DNA from 3 places in the Pedococcus sp. P2_E4 genome. Region 3 is predicted to be linked to each of the others. Evidence: predicted binding sites of a transcription regulator. Region 3 holds the regulator's gene; each other region holds the start of a gene.
The links. The regulator Rex, encoded in region 3, represses fermentation and respiration genes when NADH is low (regulators of the CRP and FNR family bind a similar motif). The targets are predictions, from matches to a motif close to CTTGTGAANNNNTTCACAAG.
Positions count from the first base shown of each region.

Region 1: edd (phosphogluconate dehydratase) is a predicted target of Rex. The motif match lies at 6,982-7,001, and genes of this name have one in related genera.
Region 2: AC1DV7_RS15900 (geranylgeranyl reductase family protein) is a predicted target of Rex. The motif match lies at 2,111-2,130, and genes of this name have one in related genera.

Region 1 is NZ_JBFUEO010000042.1:13,875-22,298, forward strand. It holds gene AC1DV7_RS15520 (citrate synthase 2) at 1-273, opposite strand, end outside; gene AC1DV7_RS15525 (pentapeptide repeat-containing protein) at 396-977, shown strand; gene AC1DV7_RS15530 (alpha/beta fold hydrolase) at 1,038-1,925, shown strand; gene AC1DV7_RS15535 (NYN domain-containing protein) at 2,003-2,872, opposite strand; gene AC1DV7_RS15540 (MFS transporter) at 2,933-4,210, shown strand; gene AC1DV7_RS15545 (oxygenase MpaB family protein) at 4,224-5,129, opposite strand; gene AC1DV7_RS15550 (hypothetical protein) at 5,126-5,521, opposite strand; gene pdxH (pyridoxamine 5'-phosphate oxidase) at 5,588-6,268, shown strand; gene AC1DV7_RS15560 (phosphate-starvation-inducible PsiE family protein) at 6,386-6,883, opposite strand; gene edd (phosphogluconate dehydratase) at 7,068-8,424, shown strand, end outside.
Region 2 is NZ_JBFUEO010000045.1:9,373-17,796, reverse strand. It holds gene AC1DV7_RS15910 (NuoB/complex I 20 kDa subunit family protein) at 1-271, opposite strand, end outside; gene AC1DV7_RS15905 (NADH-quinone oxidoreductase subunit A) at 293-655, opposite strand; gene AC1DV7_RS15900 (geranylgeranyl reductase family protein) at 774-2,096, opposite strand; gene AC1DV7_RS15895 (demethylmenaquinone methyltransferase) at 2,214-2,912, opposite strand; gene AC1DV7_RS15890 (isochorismate synthase) at 2,988-4,292, shown strand; gene AC1DV7_RS15885 (HAD family hydrolase) at 4,289-4,939, shown strand; gene mmsB (multiple monosaccharide ABC transporter permease) at 4,971-6,389, opposite strand; gene mmsA (multiple monosaccharide ABC transporter ATP-binding protein) at 6,392-7,942, opposite strand; gene chvE (multiple monosaccharide ABC transporter substrate-binding protein) at 8,042-8,424, opposite strand, start outside.
Region 3 is NZ_JBFUEO010000029.1:13,693-18,972, forward strand. It holds gene AC1DV7_RS13430 (hypothetical protein) at 1-794, opposite strand, end outside; gene AC1DV7_RS13435 (sigma-70 family RNA polymerase sigma factor) at 927-1,820, opposite strand; gene AC1DV7_RS13440 (glutaredoxin family protein) at 1,947-2,207, shown strand; gene AC1DV7_RS13445 (redox-sensing transcriptional repressor Rex) at 2,379-3,071, shown strand; gene AC1DV7_RS13450 (glutamyl-tRNA reductase) at 3,068-4,375, shown strand; gene hemC (hydroxymethylbilane synthase) at 4,372-5,280, shown strand, end outside.

The sequences.
Region 1 (8,424 bases), on a different contig from region 3:
TAGCGGCGCCAGCTGGGCCAGCGCCGACTGCACGTCGACCCGCACGTCGCCGGAGTGGACCGGCAGGGGGAACGGCTCGGCCGGCGGCAGGCCCGGGTCGAACTCGTTGTCGACGAGCAGGCCCCACACCTGGCCGAAGCTGACCCTGCCGACGAGGTCCTCGATGTCGACGCCGCGATACCGCAGCGAGCCGCCTTCCTTGTCGGGTTCGGCGATCTCGGACTCGAAGGCGATGACTCCCTCGAGTCCGGGCTTGAAGTCGCTGTCGGACATCGGTGTCCTCTCGGATCGGCGGCGTTGCCAGCGGTGGGGGCCGGGGCTGTGGCCCGACCGGGCAGTGGTGCAACGGGGTCCGCTCATTCTGCACTGTCGGCGCAATGCGCCACCATGGCGGCATGCTTCTGCCCGAAACCGACTACGACGGCGACGTCTTCACCGACAGCCTCGCGGGGGCGTCGGCGGCGGGCTCACGGTTCCTCGAGTGCACCTTCCAGCGGTGTGACCTGTCGGAGCTCAAGGCACCTCGGGCGCGGTTCGCCGAGACCAGCCTGTATGCCGTGCACGGCGCCGGCCTCGACCTCTCCGAGTCCTCGTGGAGCGACGCACTGGTCCAGGGCGTCCGGCTCGGGGCCGTCGCGATGTACGGCGCCGACCTGTCGCGGGTGCGGTTCGAGGGCTGCAAGATCGAGTTCCTCAACCTGCGCGGGGCGACGCTGCGCGACGTGCAGTTCATCGACTGCCAGCTCGTCGAGGCCGACTTCGCCGAGGCCACGCTGCGGCAGGTCTCGTTCGAGGGCTCGCGGCTGGTCTCAGCGGACTTCAGCCGGGGCACCTTCAGCGACGTCGACCTGACCGGCGCCGACCTCGCCGGGCCTCGGGGTGTGGCCGGGCTGAGGGGTGCGACGGTCTCCCGGCTCCAGCTCATCGACCTCGGCACGGCGCTGGCCGACGAGCTGGGCATCGTCGTCACCGACTGACGCGACACCTCGCTCCATTGGGGGAGCCGGGGCGACCGGCGCTCCGCCAGACTCGTGCCCGTGGCGAGGAGTCCCGGTGTGGGTGCCCAGCGCGTGCCGACCCGGCTCGGGCCGGTGGAGGTGGCCCAGAGCGGCCCGGGCGGCCTGGGCGGCGGGCGGCACGTGCTGCTGTTCCCCGGGGGGCACTGCACGGCCCTCACCCCGGTCGGGCAGGACGTCTACGAGGAGCTCGGGTTCCGGGTCACGACGGTCAGCCGACCGGGATACGGCACGACCGCCGTGGGCCGGTTGACCGCTGCGCAGTTCGTGCCTGCGGTCCGCGACGTCGCCACCTGGCTCGGGGTGGACCGCTTCGACGCCGTGGTCGGAGTGTCCTACGGCGGGCTCCAGGCCCTGCGCACGGCCGTCGACACCGACCTGGCGCAACGGCTCGTCCTGCACAGCTGCGCGCCGTCGACCCTGCAGTTCCCGGACACCCGCCGGGATCGGTGGATGGCGCCCGTGGCGTTCCACCCGCGCATCGAGGCGGCGACCTGGGCCGCCACGCGAGCCATGGTGCGCAGGGACCGCGGACTGCGGCTGATGATGGGCGAGCTCTCGGTGGAGCCGACCGACCAGTGGTTCCTGCGCTGGTCACGGCTCGAGCGCGACCAGGCACGGCAGACGCTCCTGGCGATGCGCTCGGGCAGCGGGTTCGTCCTCGACGTGGGCCAGGGGCGAGCCGCGGGGGCGCAGGAGCGTGAACGGGTCCAGCGCGCGGTCACCGTGCCGACGCTGGTCACGGGTTCACGCACTGACGGCGGAGCGGCCTTCGCGCACGCGCTCGACCTCCACTCGACCATCGGCGGCAGCCAGCTGGTGGAGACCGGCGCCCCCAGCCACTTCGCCTGGATCGGGCCGCCGCGGACCGTCCTGCTCGAGAGCCTGCGCACCTTCCTCGCCGCCTAGCGGACGCAGGCGGACGCAGGCGGACGGCCTGCGCGCCGACCCGGCGGGGCGGCCAACCAGCGCCCGATGCGCCACGCCTACTGGGCCTTGCGGCCCTCGCGCTTGTCCCGAACCGTCATGACGTTGCCCTGGGTGCGGAACTCGAACAGCTCCGTCGCCTTCAGCAGCTTGCTGAGCGAGGCGTACCCGTGGTTGCGCGAGTCGAAGGACGACTGGTTCGAGATGCTGTTCCCGACGGCACCCACGCTGGCCCACCCGTCGTCGTCAGCAGCCCGTTGCACCGCGGCCCGGAGCAGGCGGACGAGGCCGGCGTCCTGCCTCAGCTGGGCGGTCGTCTTGCGCACGGGTGCAGAGGCCGGTTCGGCCCTCGGCGCCGCGGCCTTGGTCGCGGACTTCTTGGTGGCCTTCGTCGCCTTGCCGGCCTTCGCGGTGGTGGCCGCCGTCGCGGGAGCGGCATCAGCGGCGGCCGTAACGGGCGCGTCGTCCAGCTTCACCTCGTCGGGCCCGTCGGGCTCCGCGAGCTGGTCGAGGAAGAGGAACGTGGTGCAGGCCGAGCGGAACGGCTCGGGGGTCTTGCGCTCCCCGAACCCGTAGACGGCAGCACCCTTCTCGCGCAGGTGCATCACGAGCGGCGTGAAGTCGGCGTCCGACGAGACGATCCCGAAGGCGTCCGGGTGGTCGTTGTAGAGCAGGTCCATGGCGTCGACGACCATCGCCATGTCGCTGGCGTTCTTGCCGCGGCTGTAGTCGAACTGCTGGACCGGGCGGATCGCCCGCGAGTGCAGCACCTCGGTCCACGGCCGCAGGCCCGCCTTGTTCCAGTTGCCGTACGCCCGCCGGATGCTGGTCTCGCCGTAGGCGCTCAGCTCGTTGAGGATGAGGTCGATCTTCCTCGCCGACGAGTTGTCGGCGTCGATGAGCAGGGCGATGTGGGCGCGGGAGTCCATGCCGCGACGGTACGGCACCCGTGCCCACCTGACCCTCGCCCCCGGCATACAGTCACAGGCGTGCCGCTGCTCCTGGACCTGACCCCGCTGCGGAGCAACCCGCCCTACCGCCGGTTGTATGCCGGGTTCACCCTCTCGAACGTGGGCTCCCAGATGGCCGTGGTCGCCATCGGGCTGCAGGTCTACGACCTCACCCGCTCCACCGCGGCGGTCGGGATCGTGGGTCTGTGCGCCCTGGTCCCGCTCGTGGTGATGGGCCTGTATGGCGGGACGCTGGTCGACCACTTCGACCGCCGCGTCGTCGGGCTGGTCGCGCAGTCGGTGGCGTTCGTCGCGAGCATCGGGTGCGCCCTGCAGGCCTGGCTGGGCAACACCCACGTGTGGCTGCTCTATGCGTTGGTGGCCCTGTGGAACGGCGCGTTCGCGGTGACGTCTCCCGCGCGTACCTCGATCTACCCACGGATCCTGGAGCGGGAGCTGCTGCCCGCGGCGAACGCGCTGTCGGTGTTCGCCATGAACGCCTCGATGACGGTCGGCCCGCTGCTGGCCGGGGTGCTGGTCGACTGGGGTGGCTTCAAGGCGGCCTACACCGCCGATGCGGTCATCACGACCGCCGCGCTCTGGGGCCTGGCCCGGCTGCCCGCCCTGCCGCCGGAGCCCACGGCGGACGGAGCCGCCCCGACGCGTCCGGGGCTGAGGTCGGTGCTCGACGGGTTCGCCTTCCTGGCGACGCGTCCGAACGTCCGCATGACCTTCCTCGCCGACATCGCCGCGATGCTGCTGGCCCAGCCGCGGGTGCTGTTCCCGGCGGCGGGCGCGGTCATCTTCGGTGGCGGCGCCAAGACCGTCGGCGCCCTGTCGGCGGCCGCTGCGGTGGGTGGCATCCTCGCCATGTTCTTCTCGGGTCGGCTCGGCCAGGTGCGACGGCAGGGCCTGGCGATCCTCGTCTCGATCGTCGGCTGGGGAGCGGCGATCTCGGGCTTCGGGGTCGCCATGCTGGCCGCGGGTGACGTGCTCAGCCGAGGCGCCGCCCTGTGGGTCGGGCTGGTGGCGATGGCCGTCGCCGGCGGGTCCGACTCGGTGAGCGCGGTGTTCCGCACGACGATCCTGCAGGCCGCGACGCCTGACCACCTGCGCGGCCGGCTCCAAGGCGTGTTCATCGTCGTCGTGGCCGGAGGGCCGCGGCTCGGCGAGCTGGCCGGTGGCTTCCTCGCGAGCGGCATCGGCGAGGCGATGACGGCGGTGGTCGGGGGGATCGCGTGCATCGTGGCGATCGGTGTGCTGGCCCGGCTGCAACCCGGCTTCGTGCGCTACGACGCCCGTCACCCGACGCCCTAGCCGCGCTCGCTGGTCAGGCCGAGGCGCCCCGCTGCAGCGCTGCCCGGCGACGCTCGTCGGTCGCGTCCGACATCGCCCACCGCACCGTCGACGTGGCCAGCCCACCCAGCGGTCGACCGACCAGCCGTTCGGTGACCGGCAACCAGGGCAGCCGCAAGGGCAGCCGTGCCCACCGCGGGAGCATCGCGACCGCACCTGCCGCCAGCGCGGCATACCCGGGTCTGGCGGCGAGCGGCAGCGGCGGGTGCACGAGCAGGAAGCGGGCGGCCTCCCGCGCCGCCTCGGTGGACTCGAGCTCGGGGCGGTAGCCCTCGATGCGCTCCCGCAGCGCGGCCACCGTGGTCGGCGGGTCGGGCACCCCGAGCTCCCGCGCGACCACGCCACTCTGCTCGACGTAGCGGTCGGCCTCCTCGGCGGTGAGTGGCGCGACGGCATACCGCTGGTAGGCGGTGAGGAAGCTGTCGGCCTCGGTCACATGCACCCACGTGAGCAGGTGGGGGTCGCCGGCGGAGTAGGGGCGACCGTCGGCCGCCTTGCCCCGCACCCGGTCGTGGATCGAGCGCACCCGGGCGATCTGCTCCTGCGCGTGCTCGACCGTCCCGAACGTCGTCGTGGCGAGGAACTCGCTGGTGCGCTGCAGCCGCCCCCACGGGTCGCCCTTGTAGCCCGAGTGCCCGGCCACCCCCGCCATCGCGAGCGGGTGCAGGGACTGCAGCAGCAGGGCGCGGATCCCGCCCGGGAACATCGCGGCGTCGGCGTGCACCCGCCAGATCGGGTCGTCGGGCGTGAACCAGCGAGGTCCCTCGGCGCCCCAGATGCGCTCGGCCTTGGCGCGGGCGTCGTCGCCGGCGACCTTGGACCGCAGCACCGCGGCAAGCTGGCGCCTGGCCTGGTCGGCCACCGGCGCCAGCGGGGTCATGCCTTGCGCCCGGGACGGGACAGGCGCCGGATCCGCTGTGCCGGGGTGGGCACGTCGGCGGGTCGCACCCGCGTCGCGAGGTCGCTGCGGGCGATCAGCTCGGTGATCGGTGTCGTGGTCGTCGGGTGGGCCGCCACGGGCTCGTCACCCGAGAAGACGACCCAGATCGGCTCGCTGTGGTCGGCCCGGGGGTCGAAGGTCTTGAGGAACGACCCGTCGCGCACGGTGGCGGCGTGCTCGATGGCGCGGCGCCGGGCCTTCTGCCGGTCGAGGGCGGTCTGGGCGGCCTTCATCGCCGGCTCCTTGGCCTGCTGCGCGAGCACGACCACGTGGGGGCCGTACTTCACCCCCCACTTCACGAGGTTGCCGACGGCCTTGCCTTTGCTGGGCATGCTGCCTCCCTGACGGTTGCACTGCCTCACTGACGAATGCTCGAGCCTTCACCCTAATCTCGACCCATGACCCACGTGCAGCGCACCGACTACAGCGGCGACGGGATCTCCGAGGCCGACATCGCGGCGACGCCCTGGCAGCAGGCGCAGCGGTGGGTCGGCGACGCCATTGCGCGTTCCCAGGTCGAGGCCGACGTGCCCGAGCCCCTCGCCCTGTCGGTCGCGACGGTGGATGCCGAGGGACGCCCCAACGTGCGCACCGTGCTCATGCGGTTCTTCGACGAGCGGGGGCCCGGCTTCGTCACCGGGACCGAGTCCACCAAGGCGGTCGAGATCGCCGCGACCGGAGGGATCGCCGCCAGCCTGACGTGGCCCGCGATGTTCCGCGCGATCCGGTTCCGGGGCACGGCGCAGGAGCTGACGCGCGATGAGGTGGCGGGCTACTTCGGCTCGCGTCCGTGGGCGTCGCGCATCTCCGCGTGGGCGTCGCGCCAGTCCCAGCCCATCGAGGGTCGCGCCGGGCTCGAGCAGGCCTACGAGAGGTATGCCGCGCAGTTCCCCGACCACGGCGACCCCACCGACGTGCCCGTCCCCGACTTCTGGGGCGGGTACCGGGTGGTCTGCGACGAGGTGGAGTTCTGGGGTGGGCGGCGCAACCGGCTGCACGACCGGCTGGTGTTCAGCCGCGTGGGCGACGGCTCGCTCGACGACGCCGGCGCCTGGCGTCTGTTCCGCCGCCAGCCCTGACGCGCGCCCCGCGTCCCCGGGGGCCCGCGTCCCCGCGGCCCCGCGGCCCCCGCCTGGCCCACCTGGGTGCGCCTGGCCCATGCATCCTCGTGGGCCAGGCGTTCTACGGTGGGCCCACTAGCTGGCCGCGGTCTCCACCTGGCCGTCGCCGTGCCCGGAGTTGGCGCCCTCGCTGGGCTCTCGTTCCTTGCGCCGCAACAGGAACGACGACAGCGCGAGCAGGATGATCGTGACCGTCAGCAGCCCCATGAGCCGCAGCGTGTCGGCGAACTCGGGTTTGCCCAGCAGGTCCGGGGCCTTGACCGACAGCACGACGATCTCCTTGATCGACGCGATGATGCCCACGAGCAGAAACGGCTCGGCGATCAGCTCGCGTCGCGACAGCGTGGTGCGGACCGCGAAGAGCAGCTCCACCACGATGAAGACCAGCAGCAGCAGGTCGAGGATGTCGGCCGACACCTCCACGACGCTCGAGCCCGACAGGTCGCGGAACTTGCCCACGGTGGCCACCATCACCACGGCGGCAACCGCAAACAGGATCGTGGCCACCACGAGGTAGATGACGTTCTCGGCCCGCTCGATGCCGCGCTCGGTCCAGTCGGTCATGGGGCCCATGCGGGACATCCTCCCGGACCTGCGGTGACGTGGCGACCCCTTCGCTACCCGTCCGTATGGCGGGATGGCCGGAGACTGTCGGCCCCGACGTGGTCACACTTGTGAACTGAATCACAACGCGCGCGTCAGTGTCGCCGTTCGCGCGGTCCGATCTCTCGAACCGTCGCAACCCCTTGGAGCCCTCTTGGCCCTCACCCCCGGTACCCCCGACACCGCCCCCACCCCCCTGCACCCCGTCGTCGCACAGGTCACCGACCGCCTGGCCGCGCGCAGCCGTGCCAGCCGCACGGCATACCTCGAGCGGATCTCGCGCGCCGCCTCCGAGCTGAGCCTGCGCCCCGCGCGCACCGACCTCGGCTGCTCCAACCTCGCCCACGCCGTCGCGGCCTGCGGCGGCAGCGACCGCACCACCATGGCCGCCGACACCGGTGTGAGCCTCGGGATCATCACGTCCTACAACGACATGCTCAGCGCCCACGCGCCCTTCGAGCACTACCCACAGCAGATCAAGACCACCGCTCGCGAGGTCGGCGCGGTGGCCCGGGTCGCCGGCGGGGTCCCCGCCATGTGCGACGGCATCACGCAGGGTCGCGCCGGCATGGAGCTGAGCCTGTTCAGCCGGGACGTCATCGCGATGTCGACCGCCATCGCGCTCAGCCATGACGTCTTCGACGGCACCCTGATGCTCGGTGTCTGCGACAAGATCGTTCCCGGGCTCGTGGCGGGCGCGCTGTCGTTCGGCCACCTGCCCACCGGGCTCGTGCCGGCCGGACCCATGGCGTCGGGTCGCTCCAACGCCGACAAGGCCGAGACGCGCAAGGCGTTCGCCGCCGGCGAGGTCGGGCGCGACGAGCTGCTCGAGAGCGAGGTCGCGTCCTACCACTCGCCCGGCACCTGCACGTTCTACGGCACCGCGAACTCCAACCAGATGCTCATGGACGTCATGGGGCTGCACCTGCCCGGCGCGGCCTTCGTGCACCCCGACGACCCGCTGCGCGACGCCCTGACCGACGCGACCACCCGGCGGGTGGCGCAGATCGCGGCGTCCGACCGGCCGTACGGCATCGGCCAGGTCGTCGACGAGAAGTCCGTCGTCAACGGCGTGGTCGCGCTCCTGGCCACCGGTGGGTCGACGAACCACACCATGCACCTCATCTCGATGGCTGCGGCGGCCGGGATCGACCTGACCTGGGAGGACTTCGACGACCTGTCGGCGGTCGTGCCCTCGGTGGCCCGGATCTACCCCAACGGCCCGGCCGACGTGAACCACTTCCACGCGGCAGGTGGCACGCCGTTCCTCGTGCGCACCCTGCTCGAGTCGGGGCTGGCCCACGAGGACGTCCTGACGCTCGCGGGACCGGGGCTCTCGCTCTACACGCGGCGGCCGGTGCTCGTCGACGGTCGCCTCGAGTTCACCGACATCGCGACGGAGTCCGGCGACCCCGCCGTCCTCCGGCCGGCCAGTGACCCGTTCGCCGCCGACGGCGGCCTCCGGGTCCTCGGCGGCTCGCTGGGCCACGCGGTCATCAAGGTCTCGGCCG
Region 2 (8,424 bases), on a different contig from region 3:
TCTGGTCGTAGACCTGGCGCACGACCGGGGCCATCTTCTGGCTGACGCGCCCGGCGACGATCATCAGGTCGGCCTGGCGCGGCGTCGCGGAGAACCGCTCCATGCCGAACCGGGCGATGTCGTAGTCGGGCGTGCCGACGGCCATCATCTCGATGGCACAGCAGGCCAGGCCGAACGTGGCCGGCCAGACCGAGCTCTTGCGCATGTAGCCGGCGACCTGCTCGACCGTGGTCAGCAGGAAGCCTGCGGGCAGCTTCTCTTCGATTCCCATGATGTCCTCTTCAGATCCCGGCTAGTCCCAGTCGAGCCCGCCGCGACGCCACACGTAGGCGTAGGCGACGAACACGGTCAGGATGAACAGCACCATCTCGACGAGCGCGAACAGGCCGAGCTGGTCGAAGGCCACCGCGAACGGGTAGAGGAACACCGACTCGATGTCGAAGATGATGAAGAGCATGGCCGTCAGGTAGTACTTGATCGGCACGCGTCCGCCCCCGGCGGCCTGCGGCGTGGGCTCGATCCCGCACTCGTAGGCGTCGAGCTTGGCGCGGTTGTAGCGCTTGGGGCCGGAGACGGCCGCCGCACCCACCGAGAAGACGGCGAAGCCGCCGCCGATGGCCAGCAGGAAAAGCAAGGGGACGTAGGGGTTGCTCATCGCCGTGCCACTCCCCTTCCGTTGTCGTTGCCGGGTGTGTCGCTGCTCACACGGTTGCGGTGCGGCCCAATCCTATGGGCGCACGTGCAGATTGCACCCCGGCCCCCGTCGTGGCTGGTCATGCGTCCGGAGCCATCTTGGACAGGGCCGTGATGAGGCGGTCGCTCGCGTCGCCGCCGTGGGGTTCGGCGAGGTTGGCCATCACCTTGAGCAGGAACTTCATGAGCGTCGTGCGGGGTAGGCCGTACTTGGTCGCCAGCCGCATGACCTCGGGGTTGCCGATCATCTTGGCGAAGTAGCGACCCAGCGTGTAGTAGCCGCCGAGGGCGTCGGCCATGACCGTCGGGTAGGACTGCAGGACGCGCTCGCGCTGGGCGTCGGTGGTGCGGGCGAACGCCTGCGCGATGACCTCGGCGGCGAGCCGGCCCGACTCCATCGCATAGGCGATGCCCTCGCCGTTGAACGGGTTGACCATGCCGCCGGCGTCGCCGACCAGGAGCAGGCCGTTGTCGTAGTGCGGCTGCCGGTTGAAGCCCATCGGCAGCGCGGCGCCACGGATCGGGCCGACCATGGTCTCGTCGTTGTAGGTCCAGTCCTGGGGCATGGTCGCGACCCAGCGACGCATGACGTCCTTGTAGTCGGTCTTGCCGAAGGCGCTGGAGGTGTTGAGGATGCCGAGGCCGACGTTCGAGGTGCCGTCGCCGACGCCGAAGATCCAGCCGTAGCCCGGCAGGAGGACCTTCTTGCCGGCGTCGTCGGTCGACCACAGCTCGAGCCAGGACTCGAGGTAGTCGTCGTCGTGGCGCGGGCTCGTGTAGTAGGTGCGGACGGCGACGCCCATGGGGCGGTCCTCGCGCTTCTCGCGACCCATCGACAGGGACAGCCTCGAGGAGTTGCCGTCGGCCGCGACGACGAGCGGGGCGGTGTAGCGCAGCTCGGGCCCGGTGGAGCGCCCCTTGTCGTCGACGGCCTTGGCGGTGACCCCGACGATCGCGCCCGACCCGTCGAGGATCGGGCCGGTCACGTTGGTGGACTCGCGCAGCCGCGCGCCGTGCTTCACCGCGTGCCGGGCGAGGATGTCGTCGAAGTCCTGGCGGGTGCGGACCAGCCCGTACGGGGGGAACGACGCGAGGTCCGGCCACGGCAGCGACAGGCGCATCCCGCCACCGATGATCCGCAGGCCGTGGTTCTTGATCCAGCCGTCCTCCTCGGGGGTGGGGATCCCGAGGGTGATGAGCTCCTTGACGGCGCGGGGCGTCAGGCCGTCCCCGCAGACCTTCTCGCGCGGGAAGCTGGTCTTCTCGAGCAGGAGGACGTCCAGCCCGCTCATCGCGAGGTAGGCCGCGGTGGCTGACCCGCCGGGCCCCGCACCGACGACGATCACGTCGGCCGTCTCGGTCGCCGGGGTGGTCACGCCAGCCCCGCTGATGGTCTCTGTCACGCCTGCCTCACACGCTTGTGAACAACTTCACGAACTTCAAATGCGGAGTCTATTCCCGCCCGGCCTCCCGGTCACCAGTGAGGCGAACCTAACCCGCTCGCGACCCCCGTGCCGAGGTCAGGCGAGCGGCTTGGTGCCCCGGTGCAGGGCCACGATGCCGCCGGTCAGGTTGCGCCACGCCACCTCGGTCCAGCCCGCCCGCTGGACGGTGGCGGCCAGGGCGCGCTGGTCGGGCCACGCCTGGATCGACTCGGCGAGGTAGACGTACGACTCGGGGTTGCTGCTCACCTTGCGCGCGATCGGCGGCAGGGAGCGCATGAGGTACTCGGAGTAGACCTTGCGGAAGGCCGCGTTGACCGGCTGGCTGAACTCGCAGACCACGAGGCGGCCACCCGGCCTGGTCACCCGCAGGAACTCCCCGAGCGCCGCGTCGACGCTGGCGACGTTGCGCAGGCCGAACGACATCGTCACGGCGTCGAAGCTGTCGTCGGCGAACGGCAGCCGCATGGCGTCGGCGGCCGTGAAGCCCAGGTCGGACCGGCGACGGTTGCCCACGCGCAGCATGCCCAGCGAGAAGTCCGCCGGCACGACGTTGACGCCTGCAGCCGCGAACGGCTCGCTGCTCGTGCCGGTGCCCGCGGCGATGTCGAGGACCGTCTCGCCCGGCTGCGCGGCCACGGCCTTGAGGACCGCCCGGCGCCACAGCCGGTCCTGCCCCAGCGACAGGACGTCGTTGGTCAGGTCGTACTTGCCCGCCACGTCGTCGAACATCGCGGCGACGTCGCGGGGGTCCTTGTCCAGGCTGGCGCGGCTCATGGCGACATCCTCGCACCCGCCGAGGCGACCTCCTGTCGCGGACCGCACCCACCCCCGCCGTAGGCTTTCCCCGACATGACCAGCCTCCCCGCGCCCGCGAGCCAGCCACGCGGCATACCCGTCGTCGCCCGCACCGTGGCACTCGACGACCCCGGTGCGCTGCTCGCGCTGCTGCCCGACGCGGCCGACCCGCGCGAGCTCGCGAGCTGGGTGCGCCGTGGCGAGGGACTCGTCGGCTGGGGCCGCGCCCTGGAGTTCACCGCCCACGGCCCGGACCGGTTCGCCGCCGCCGAGCGCTGGTGGCGCTCGCTGGTCGAGAACGCCGTCGTGCGCGACGACGTCCGTCTCCCCGGCACCGGCCCGGTCACCTTCGGGTCGGTCTCGTATGCCGCGGACTCGCCCGTCGGGGCCACGCTCGTCGTGCCCGAGGTCGTCGTGGGCGCCCGCGACGGCCGCTGGTGGGTGACCTCGATCGGCACCGACTCCGAGCTGCCGCCGCCGGTCGTGCCGCACCCGTCGACGCCGCGCTCGCCCCAGGGGGTCGCCTTCGCCGACGGCGCCCTGTCGCCCACGCAGTGGGCCGGGTCGGTCTCGCGTGCCGTCCAGCGGATCACCGACGGCGAGCTCGACAAGGTCGTCCTCGCCCGCGACCTGCGGGTGAGCGCCGACGAGTCGATCGACCCGCGCTGGCTGCTCTCCCGGCTCGCCGAGCGCTACGACACGACGTGGGTGTTCTCGGTCGACGGGCTCGTGGGCGCCACCCCCGAGATGCTGGTGCGCCTCGAGAAGGGCCTGGTCACCTCACGGGTGCTGGCCGGCACGATCCGCCGCACCGGCGACGACGAGCACGACCTCGCGCTGGCCGCCTCGCTGGCCCGCTCGAGCAAGGACCTCGAGGAGCACGAGTACGCGGTCAGGTCGGTCGCCGACGCCCTGCGCCCGCACTGCTCGTCGATGAACGTCCCTGAGTCGCCGTTCGTCCTGCACCTGTCCAACGTGATGCACCTCGCCACCGACGTCGCCGGTGTCCTCGCCGACGACGCGACGTCCCTCAGCCTTGCCGCGTCCCTGCACCCCAGCGCCGCCGTGTGCGGCACCCCGTCGGCGGTGGCCGACCGGGTCATCGGCGAGCTCGAGGGCATGGACCGGGGGCGCTACGCCGGCCCGGTGGGCTGGATGGACGCCTCCGGTGACGGCGAGTGGGGCATCGCGTTGCGCTGCGGGGCGTTCGAGCCCGGCGACGCCTCGGCGATGCGGCTGTTCGCCGGGTGCGGCATCGTCGCCGGGTCCGACCCCGAGTCCGAGGTCGCCGAGTCCGACGCCAAGCTCGTCCCGATGCGCGACGCCCTGACCGACACCGACCTCGTCCAGGCCTCATGAGCCACGAGCTCGCCCCGAACCCCGTCGACGCCGTGGTGTTCGACCTCGGCAACGTCCTCATCCGCTGGGACCCGGCGCCGGCCATCGCCGCGGCCGTGGGCCAGGAGCGCGCCGCGGCCTTCCTCGCCGACGAGGCCTTCGACTTCGGGGCCTGGAACACCGCGAACGACTTCGGCCGCCCGATCGCCGAGGCCGAGGAGTCGGCCGTGGCCGCCCACCCTCACCTCGCCGAGGAGATCCGCGCCTACCGCGCCAACTTCGACGCCTCGATGGTCGAGCAGATCGAGGGCACGGTCGCGATCCTGCGCGAGCTGCACGAGGCCGAGGTGCCCCTGTTCGCGCTGACGAACTGGTCGGCAGAGCTGTTCCCGCGGGCCCTCGACCGCTTCGAGTTCCTCGACCTGTTCGAGGACATCATCGTGTCCGGCGAGGAGGGCGTCGGGAAGCCCGACCCCGAGATCTTCGAGGTGCTCGAGGAGCGGATCAGGCACCGGGGCGGGCTCGACGACAGCATCTTCATCGACGACAGCGCCACCAACGTGATGGCGGCGCTCGAGGCGGGGCTGGACGCGATCCGCTTCACCGATCCCGAGACGCTTCGTGAGGACCTCGTCGTCCGAGGCCTGCCGCTGCGCCCGACCCACTGAGGCGGGGCGGGCGCAGCGGGCCGGTACACACCTAGCCCGCGCTGGGCTGTGGGCTCGGTGGGGCGGCGCTGCTCTCGACCACCCCGGTGTGGGACCGGCTGGCGTTGCGGAACCCCGTGCCCTCCTCGCCCTCGGCGACCGGGGTCGAGGGACCGGTCCCGCCGCCCGGGCTGCCAGAGCCGTCACCTCCGCCTCGTTGGAACCCCTTGAGGATCATGCCGATGAAGCTCGGCTTGCCCTGCGACTTGCTGTAGACGTCGAAGGCGACGGCGCCGAGCAGCACCAGGCCCTTGATGATCTGGACGAAGTTCGAGTCGACGCTGAGGTTGGCGAGGCCGAGGTTGAGGACCCCCATGACGAGGCCACCGATCATCGAGCCCGTGACCGTGCCGACGCCCCCCGCGACGGCTGCGCCGCCGACGAAGACCGCCGCGATCGCGTCGAGCTCGAAGTTCACCCCGTCCTTGGGGTTCGCCGCATTGAGGTATGCCGTGAAGACCATGCCCGCGATGGCGGCCAGGAAGCCCATGTTCACCATGACGAACATGTCGACGCGACGGGTGTCGACCCCGGAGAGCCGTGCGGCGTTGGAGTTGCCGCCGACCGCGTAGATGTGGCGACCGAGGACGGTCCGCTGCGTGATGAACGTGTAGAGGATGACCAGGCCACCGAGGATGAGCCCGACGACCGGGACTCCCTTGTAGGAAGCCAGCAGCAGTCCGAACATGAGCAGCAGCCCACAGATGACGACGAGCTTGAGGACCGAGATCACCAGCCGCGGGACCGCGATGCCGTAGCTGCGCAGCTCGGACCGCTTCTTGAGCTCCAGCCAGACGATGACGGCGACGGCCAGCAGCGTGAGGACCAGCGTGGGGTTGTGGTAGCCGGTCACCGGCCCCATCTCGGGGATGTACCCGTTGGCGATCTTCTGGAACGACTCGGGCACCGGGATGCTCTCGGCGTTGAGGATCATCAGGTCCAGACCGCGGAAGAGCAGCATGCCGGCGAGGGTCACGATGAAGGCGGGAATCCCGACATACGCCACCCAGAAGCCCTGCCACACCCCGACGAGGCACCCGAGGGCGAGGCCCAGGAGGATGGCCGCCGGCCACGGCAGGTCGAAGCGCTGCATCGACAGCGCCACGGTGGCACCGACGAAGGCCGACACCGAGCCGACCGACAGGTCGATGTGCCCGGCGATGATGACCATCACCATGCCGATCGCAAGGATGAGGATGTAGCCGTTCTGGACCAGCAGCGACGTGACGTTGCGTGGCTGGAGGAACAGGCCGTCGGTGAGGATCTGGAACATCACGACGAGCAGCAGCAGGGCGATCATCATCCCGTACTGGCGGATGTTGCCGCTCATGCTCCGGCGGATCTCACTGAGCAGCGACGGAGCAGGGGCTGCTGGCTCCTCCACGCGCTCGGGTGCGGTCTGGGTGGCCATGGTCAGTCTGCCTTTCGCTGGGTCATGTAGCGCATGAGCGTTTCCTGGTCCGCGCGCTCGCGCGGGACATCGGCGGTGATGACGCCGGCGGAGAGGGTGTAGATGCGGTCGCAGAGGCCGAGCAGCTCGGGGAGCTCGGATGAGATCACGAGCACGCCCCGGCCGCTGTCCGCGAGCTGGTTGATGATCTCGTAGATCTCGTACTTGGCCCCGACGTCGATGCCGCGGGTGGGCTCGTCGAGGATCAGGACGTCGGGCTCGGTGAACATCCACTTCCCGAGGACGACCTTCTGCTGGTTGCCGCCGGAGAGCTTCCCGACGCCGGACTCGACCGACGGGGTCTTGATGTTCATGCTCGTGCGGTAGCGGTTGGCCGCGACGACCTCCGCGCGTTCGTCGACCACGCCGCGTCGACGGATCTTCTTGAGCCCCGCAGCCGTGATCGACACCTTGACGCTGTCGAGGAGGTTCAGCCCGAGGCTCTTGCGGTCCTCGGTGACGTAGGCGAGCCCGGCGTCGATCGCCTGCTGGACGGTGTTGGCCTTGACGGCGCGTCCCTCCTTGACCAGCTCGCCGCTCACCTTGTGTCCGTAGGACTGGCCGAACACGCTGCGGGCGAGCTCGGTGCGACCGGCGCCCATCAGTCCCGCGAGGCCGACGATCTCTCCTCGCCGGATGGTCAGGGACGCGCCCTTGACGATGAGGCGTCCGGAGTCCTCGGGGTGACCGACCGACCAGTCACGGATCTCGAGCAGGGTCTCGCCGATCGAGGGCTCGTGCGGGGGGAAGCGGTGGTCGAGGTCGCGTCCCACCATGCCGCGGATGATGCGGTCCTCGTTGATCTCCCCACGGGTGATGTCGAGGGTCTCGATCGTGCGGCCGTCCCGGATGATGGTGATGGAGTCCGCGATCTCCTCGATCTCGCCCAGCTTGTGGGAGATCATGATCGAGGTGATCCCCTTGGCCTTGAGGCCGAGCAGGAGGTCGAGCAGGTGCCGCGAGTCGGTGTCGTTGAGGGCGGCAGTCGGCTCGTCCAGGATGAGGAGCTTGACGTCCTTGGCCAGCGCCTTGGCGATCTCGACCAGCTGCTGCTTGCCGATGCCGATCGCGCGGATCGGGGTGTCCGGGTCCTCGCGGAGCCCCACCCGGGCGAGCAGCTCGAGCGCGCGCTGTCGCGCGACGAGCCAGTTGATGACCCCACCCCTGCCCTGCTCGTTGCCGAGGAACAGGTTCTCGAGGATGGACAGCTCCGGGACCAGGGCCAGCTCCTGGTGGATGATCACGATGCCCGCGCTCTCGCTCTCGCGGATGCCCTTGAACTCGCAGGGCTGGCCCTCGAAGTCAATGTCGCCGGTGTAGCTGCCGTACGGGTACACACCCGAGAGCACCTTCATCAGGGTCGACTTGCCGGCGCCGTTCTCGCCGCAGATCGCGTGGATCTCGCCGCGCGCCACCTCAAGGCTCACGTCCGACAGCGCCTTGACGCCGGGGAACACCTTGGTGATGGAGCGCATCGACAGGATGGGATCGCTCATCGTCACGCCTCGTTGCATGGGTCTGGATGGGTGGGTCGTTCGGGTCCTGCGGTGGCCCTTGGAACCCGGTGGCGGCGGCACGCGAGACGCCGCCACCACCGGGCGATCAGGGTGGTGCTACTTCAGCTGGTCGTCGGTGTAGTACTTGGCGTCGAGGAGGATCTGCTTGATGTTCTCCTTGTCGGCCGCCACCGGCTCGAGCAGCTGGGTCGGGACCTTCTTGACGCCGTTGTCGTAGGACTCGGTGTCGTTGACGGTCACGGTCTTCTTGTCGGCGATCTCCTGGATCATCTTCACCGTGGCCTGGGCCAGGTCACGGGTGTTCTTGAAGACGGTGGAGTACTGCTCACCCGCGAGGATGGACTTGACCGACTCGAGCTCGGCGTCCTGGCCGGTCACGACCGGGAGCTTCTTGCCGCCGCTGCCGTAGCCGCTGCCCTTGAGGGCCGCGATGATGCCGCGGGACAGGCCGTCGTACGGCGACAGGACCCCGTTGACGT
Region 3 (5,280 bases):
CCGGAGCAGTGCGACCCGCAGGCCGCGAGGCGGCGTGCAGCGGTCTGCTGGCTGTCGCTCAGCAGCGCCTCGAGCTGACCCAGGCGCGGCAGTGCGGCAGCCGGGACCTCGGTGCGCAGCGCGTCGACCTGGGGCAGGGCGCGGGCCGTGAAGTCGCGCAGCGCCAGCAGGGCCTGCGGGTTGCCGGTCTCGACCCAGGCGGCATCGAGGTCGCGCTGGCCCGCGCGAACGCTGTCGATCGCGCCCTGCAGTGCCGTGTTGATGTCCTCGGCGTCGGGCTGGGAGCGGTCGGCGAGGTCGCGGGCATCCGAGATGTGGCTCTGCGCCTGGGTGAGGTGGGTCGTGCCGCGCTCGAAGTCGCTGTCGGCGAGGCGGACGGCGACGCCGTCGAGCCAGCCCTTCACGGCATACAGGCTGTCGCCGGGGACCGCGCTGCGGGAGGCGATGCCCACGATGCTGCCCACGACGAGCGCGGAGGCGGCTGCTCCGGCGAGGGCGCGGGGGAGCCCGCGACCCACGACCACGACGACCGGGCCGCCGCGCGCCGCGGCACGGCGCGAGGCGGCAGCACGGGCCGCCGCGAGACTCGGCGTGGGCAGGGTGGCTGCCTCGGCCATGAGCCGTTCGCGCAGGGCGACCACGAAGTCGGGGTCCGGCGTCGCGCCGGGTGCCCTCGAGCCCACGGCCACGAGGTGCTGGCTGGTCGCGACGAACGCCGCGAGCTGCTCGTCGGAGATCCGTTCGCCCTCGAGGGCGCGCTGGAACCGGTCGGCCGGTCGGCTGATCACACGCATGCCGAAACCTCGCTCCCCAGCCCTGCTGTCACCGCTGCCGCGGCCTGTCGTACTGAGAACGAGGTCCGAGCCAGGAAGTTACGCACCGATCCGTCGCGAAATCCACGGTCCTCGGCCACGGCGGGGCGGGGGTCACAGGGCGACATCGGCGAGCTCCCGGTGGAGGGCCCGCACGGCCCGCAGCTGGAGCTGCTTGACGGCGCCCTCGGACTTGCCGAGGACCTTGGCGGTCTCGGCCAGCGAGAGCCCCTGCAGGAAGCGGAGCACGACACACTCGGCCTGCTCGGGCTTGAGCCCCTTGACGGCCTGGAGGAGCCGCTCGTTGCGCAGCCGGTCGAGGACCTCGTTGTCCGGGGCCGCCTCGACCCGAGGGTCTGCGTCGAGCATGTCGGCGGTCGAGACCTCCATGCGGAACCGGGCCGACTTGGCGTTGTCGGTGATCAGGTTGCGGGCGATGGTGATGAACCACGCCGCGATGTCACGGCCCTGCCAGGAGAAGGAGTCCATCCGTCGCAGGGCCCGCAGGAACGTCTCCGAGGTGATGTCCTCGGCCAGCTGCGAGCCACCCACGCGGACGTAGACATACCGGTAGACGACGTCGACGTAGCGCTCGTAGAGCATGCCGAACGCCTCGGCGTCGCCCCGCTGGGCCAGCTCGACCAGGGCGGAGATGCGTTCGAAGTCCTGGGGAGCCTCGCCGGGTCCGAACCCCGCCCGGGCTGCCGACGAGCCGTCGCCGGCCCCACCGGACAGCATCCCGGCCTCACCGGCGACGCTGAGCAGCGTCCGCAGCGAGGTCAGGAAGTCGGCGGTGGCCGCGTGCAGGCCGTGGGGGTCAGTGGCGTGGTGGCGGGAAAGGCCAGGGCCGGCGACCGCGACGGGGACCAGCTGGTATGCCGGGGCAGGACGAAGCCCCGCGAGCGGGCTCGCGGCGCTGCGAAGACTCCGTGACCGGATGGGGGTACCTCCTGACGGAGAGTCAGTTTCCCCGAAATCTGCCCACTTGTCAGGAGACCTGCGCCACATCGCCGGTTCGTCCCATGGCAAACAGGTCCGAAGGAGCGCCTCCGCACGCCAACAGTGCTGAGACGAGGTCGTCGCAGCCTGGTCGAGGGTCCGGACGGGACCTGCCGCCCGGCCTACGCTGGTCAGGTGCCAGACACTCCCAGCGCCGTGACCCCGCGGGTCACCCTCATCGGCAAACCGGGCTGCCACCTGTGCGACGACGCGCGGCAGGTCATCGCCCGGGTGGCCGCGGAGCTCGGGGTGGCCTGGGACGAGGTGTCGATCCTGGAGGACCGGGTCCTCGCGGAGCAGTACGCCGAGCAGATCCCGGTGACGCTGGTCGACGGACGTCAGCACGACTACTGGCGCGTCGACGAGGCCAGGCTGCGCGCCGCCCTGACGGGCTGACCAGCCCCTTGCCGAGCCGCCCGGAGCACCCCCGAGTGACGTGGCTCACGCCTGGCGTGGGACGACCGCTTGTGACTTTGTGCATCCGTTCACAAAAGCGTAATCTGACGGGGCTCCAGTCCGCTCCAGCCAGGCGTGGACCGACCGTGAAGAGAAGGAGCCGGATCCATCGTGTCAGCCGACCCGAGCGCTCGTCGGGGCATTCCCGACGCCACGGTCGCACGGCTACCCGAATACCTCCGGGCCCTGACCGGTCTGGCCGAGCGCGGCATCACGTCCGTCTCGTCCGAGGAGCTCGCGTCCGCGGCCGGTGTCCGCAGCGCCAAGCTCCGCAAGGACCTGTCCCACCTCGGCTCCTACGGCGTCCGCGGTGTGGGCTACGAGGTGGACCACCTCGCCTACCAGATCTCGCGTGAGCTCGGCCTCACCCAGGACTGGGCCGTGGCCATCGTCGGCATGGGCAACCTCGGTCACGCGCTCGCGGCCTACAGCGGCTTCGCGACGCGGGGCTTCCGGGTCGTGGCCCTGCTCGACCAGGACGAGACCCTGCACGGCGAGCAGATCGCCGGGCTGGCGGTGCAGCCGATGGACTCCCTCGGCTCCCTCGTGCGCGAGCAGCGGCTCGCGATCGGAGTGATCGCCACCCCGGCCGCCTCCGCGCAAGCCGTCTGTGACCAGCTCGTCGAGGCCGGCGTGCGCTCGATCCTCAACTTCGCGCCCTGCGTGCTCGTGGTGCCCGACGACGTCGACGTCCGCAAGGTCGACCTGTCGACCGAGCTGCAGATCCTTGCTTTCCACGAGCAGCGCAAGGCGCTCGCCGCGGGTGGCGGCTTCGACGCCGTGCCGCAGGTGGTGAACCGGTGAGCCTCGTCGTGCTCGGGCTGTCCCACCACACGGCCCCCGTCCCGCTGCTCGAGGCCATGTCCCTCGACCAGGGCGGCCGCGCCGCGCTCGCGGCCGGGCTGGTCCGCCGCGACAACCTCTCCGAGGCGATCGTCGTGTCCACCTGCAACCGCACCGAGGTCTATGCCGAGTCGGCCACCTTCCACGGTGCCGTGACCGACATCGCCGACGCCCTGACCGAGGTCACCGGGGTCTCCGCCGACGACCTGCGCGACCACCTCTACGTGCACTACGAGGACCGCGCCATCGCCCACGCGTTCACCGTCGCCTGCGGGCTCGACTCGATGGCCGTCGGTGAGGCCCAGATCCTGGGTCAGATGCGGACGGCTCTGCGTGAGGGCCAGAAGGCCGGTCACGCGGGCCCGGCGCTCAACGGCCTGTTCCAGCAGGCCCTGCGGGTGGGCAAGCGCGCCCACACCGAGACCGGGATCGACTCGGTCAGCGTCTCGCTCGTCGAGGCCGGGCTGGCGGTGGCCGAGCGCGAGCTGGGTCCGTTGGGCGGCCTGCACGTCCTGGTCGTCGGCGCCGGCGGCATGAGCTCGCTCGCCGCGACCACCGTCTCCCGTCGCGGCGCGGGCTCGCTCACCATCGTCAACCGCACCCTGGCCAAGGCCGTCCGCCTGGCCGAGCGCACCGGGGCCACGGCGCGGCCTCTGGCCGAGGTCGACCGGGCGCTCGCGGGCGCCGACGTCGTCATCTCGTGCACCGGCTCGACGGGCGTCGTGGTCGACCTCGCCACCGCCGGCGACGCCCAGGTGGCTCGCGCCGGTCGTCCGCAGGTCTACGTCGACCTCGCGCTGCCCCACGACGTGGCTCCCGAGGTGGCGTCCCTCAGCGGCGTCACGCTCGCGGGGCTGGCGTCCCTGGGCGAGCAGCTGTCGGGCGGCACGACCCCTCCCCAGGTGCGCGAGGTCGCCGACCTCGTCATCGGCGAGGTCGCCTCCTACCTCACCGCGCGCGCCGCGGAGTCCGTGGCGCCGACGGTGGCCGCCTTGCGGTCGCACGCTGCCGACGTCGTCGACGCCGAGCTGGCCCGCCTCGACCAGCGCCTGCAGACGCTCGACCAGGACAGCCGCGATGCCGTCCACCTCGCGGTGCACCGCATCGTCGAGAAGCTGCTCCACACGCCCACCGTGCGGGTCAAGGAGCTGGCGATCGACGGACAGGGCGACGACTACGCCCAGGCGCTGCGCCAGCTGTTCGACCTGCGCCCCGGCCAGGCCGTCACCTCCTCCGTGCCGCCCGAGACGGGAGGTATGCCGTGAGTGCCGCCCCTGTGACGACCGGCACCACCCTGCGCCTGGGCACCCGGCGCAGTGCGCTGGCGACGACCCAGTCCACCTGGGTCGCCGACCGGCTGCGCGCCCTGGGCCACACCGTCGAGCTCGTCGAGATCGTCACCGAGGGCGACACGTCCACCGCGTCGCTGAGCACCCTGGGCGGCACCGGCGTGTTCGCCGCAGCCTTGCGTCGAGCCCTGCTCGCCGGCGAGGTCGACCTCGCGGTGCACTCGCTCAAGGACCTGCCCACGACCCCCGAGCCGGGGCTGGTCGTCGCCGCCATCCCCCAGCGCGAGGACCCCCGTGACGTCCTCGTCAGCCACAGCGGCGCCACCGTCGGCGAGCTGCCCGCCGGGGCCGTCGTCGGCACGGGGTCCCCCCGGCGCGTGGCCCAGCTCGCCGCCCTGGGCCTCGGCCTGGAGTTCAAGGACATCCGCGGCAACGTCGACACCCGCATCGCCCTGGCCCGCGACGGCGCCCTCGACGGGGTCGTCCTCGCCCGCGCAGGCCTGGCTCGGCTGGGGCGCCTCGACGAGGTGGCCGAGACGATCGACCCGCTGCAGGTGCTGCCCGCGCCCGGCCAGGGAGCCCTGGCCGTCGAGTGCCGCGAGGACGACCCGTCCACGGTGGCGTTGCTCGCCGCGCTCGACGACGCCGACACCCGCGCGGCCGTGACGGCCGAGCGCGCGCTTCTCTCGGCGCTCGAGGCCGGTTGCTCCGCGCCCGTGGGTGCGCTCGCCGAGGTCGTCGAGGGCGAGGACGGCGTCGAGCTGTCGCTGCGTGCCTTCGTCGGCGCCGTCGACGGCAGCTTCGACCTCCGCCGCTCGCTCGTCGGTCCGATCGACGACGCGGTCGCCCTGGGGCGCCGTCTCGCGGCGGTCATGCTCGAG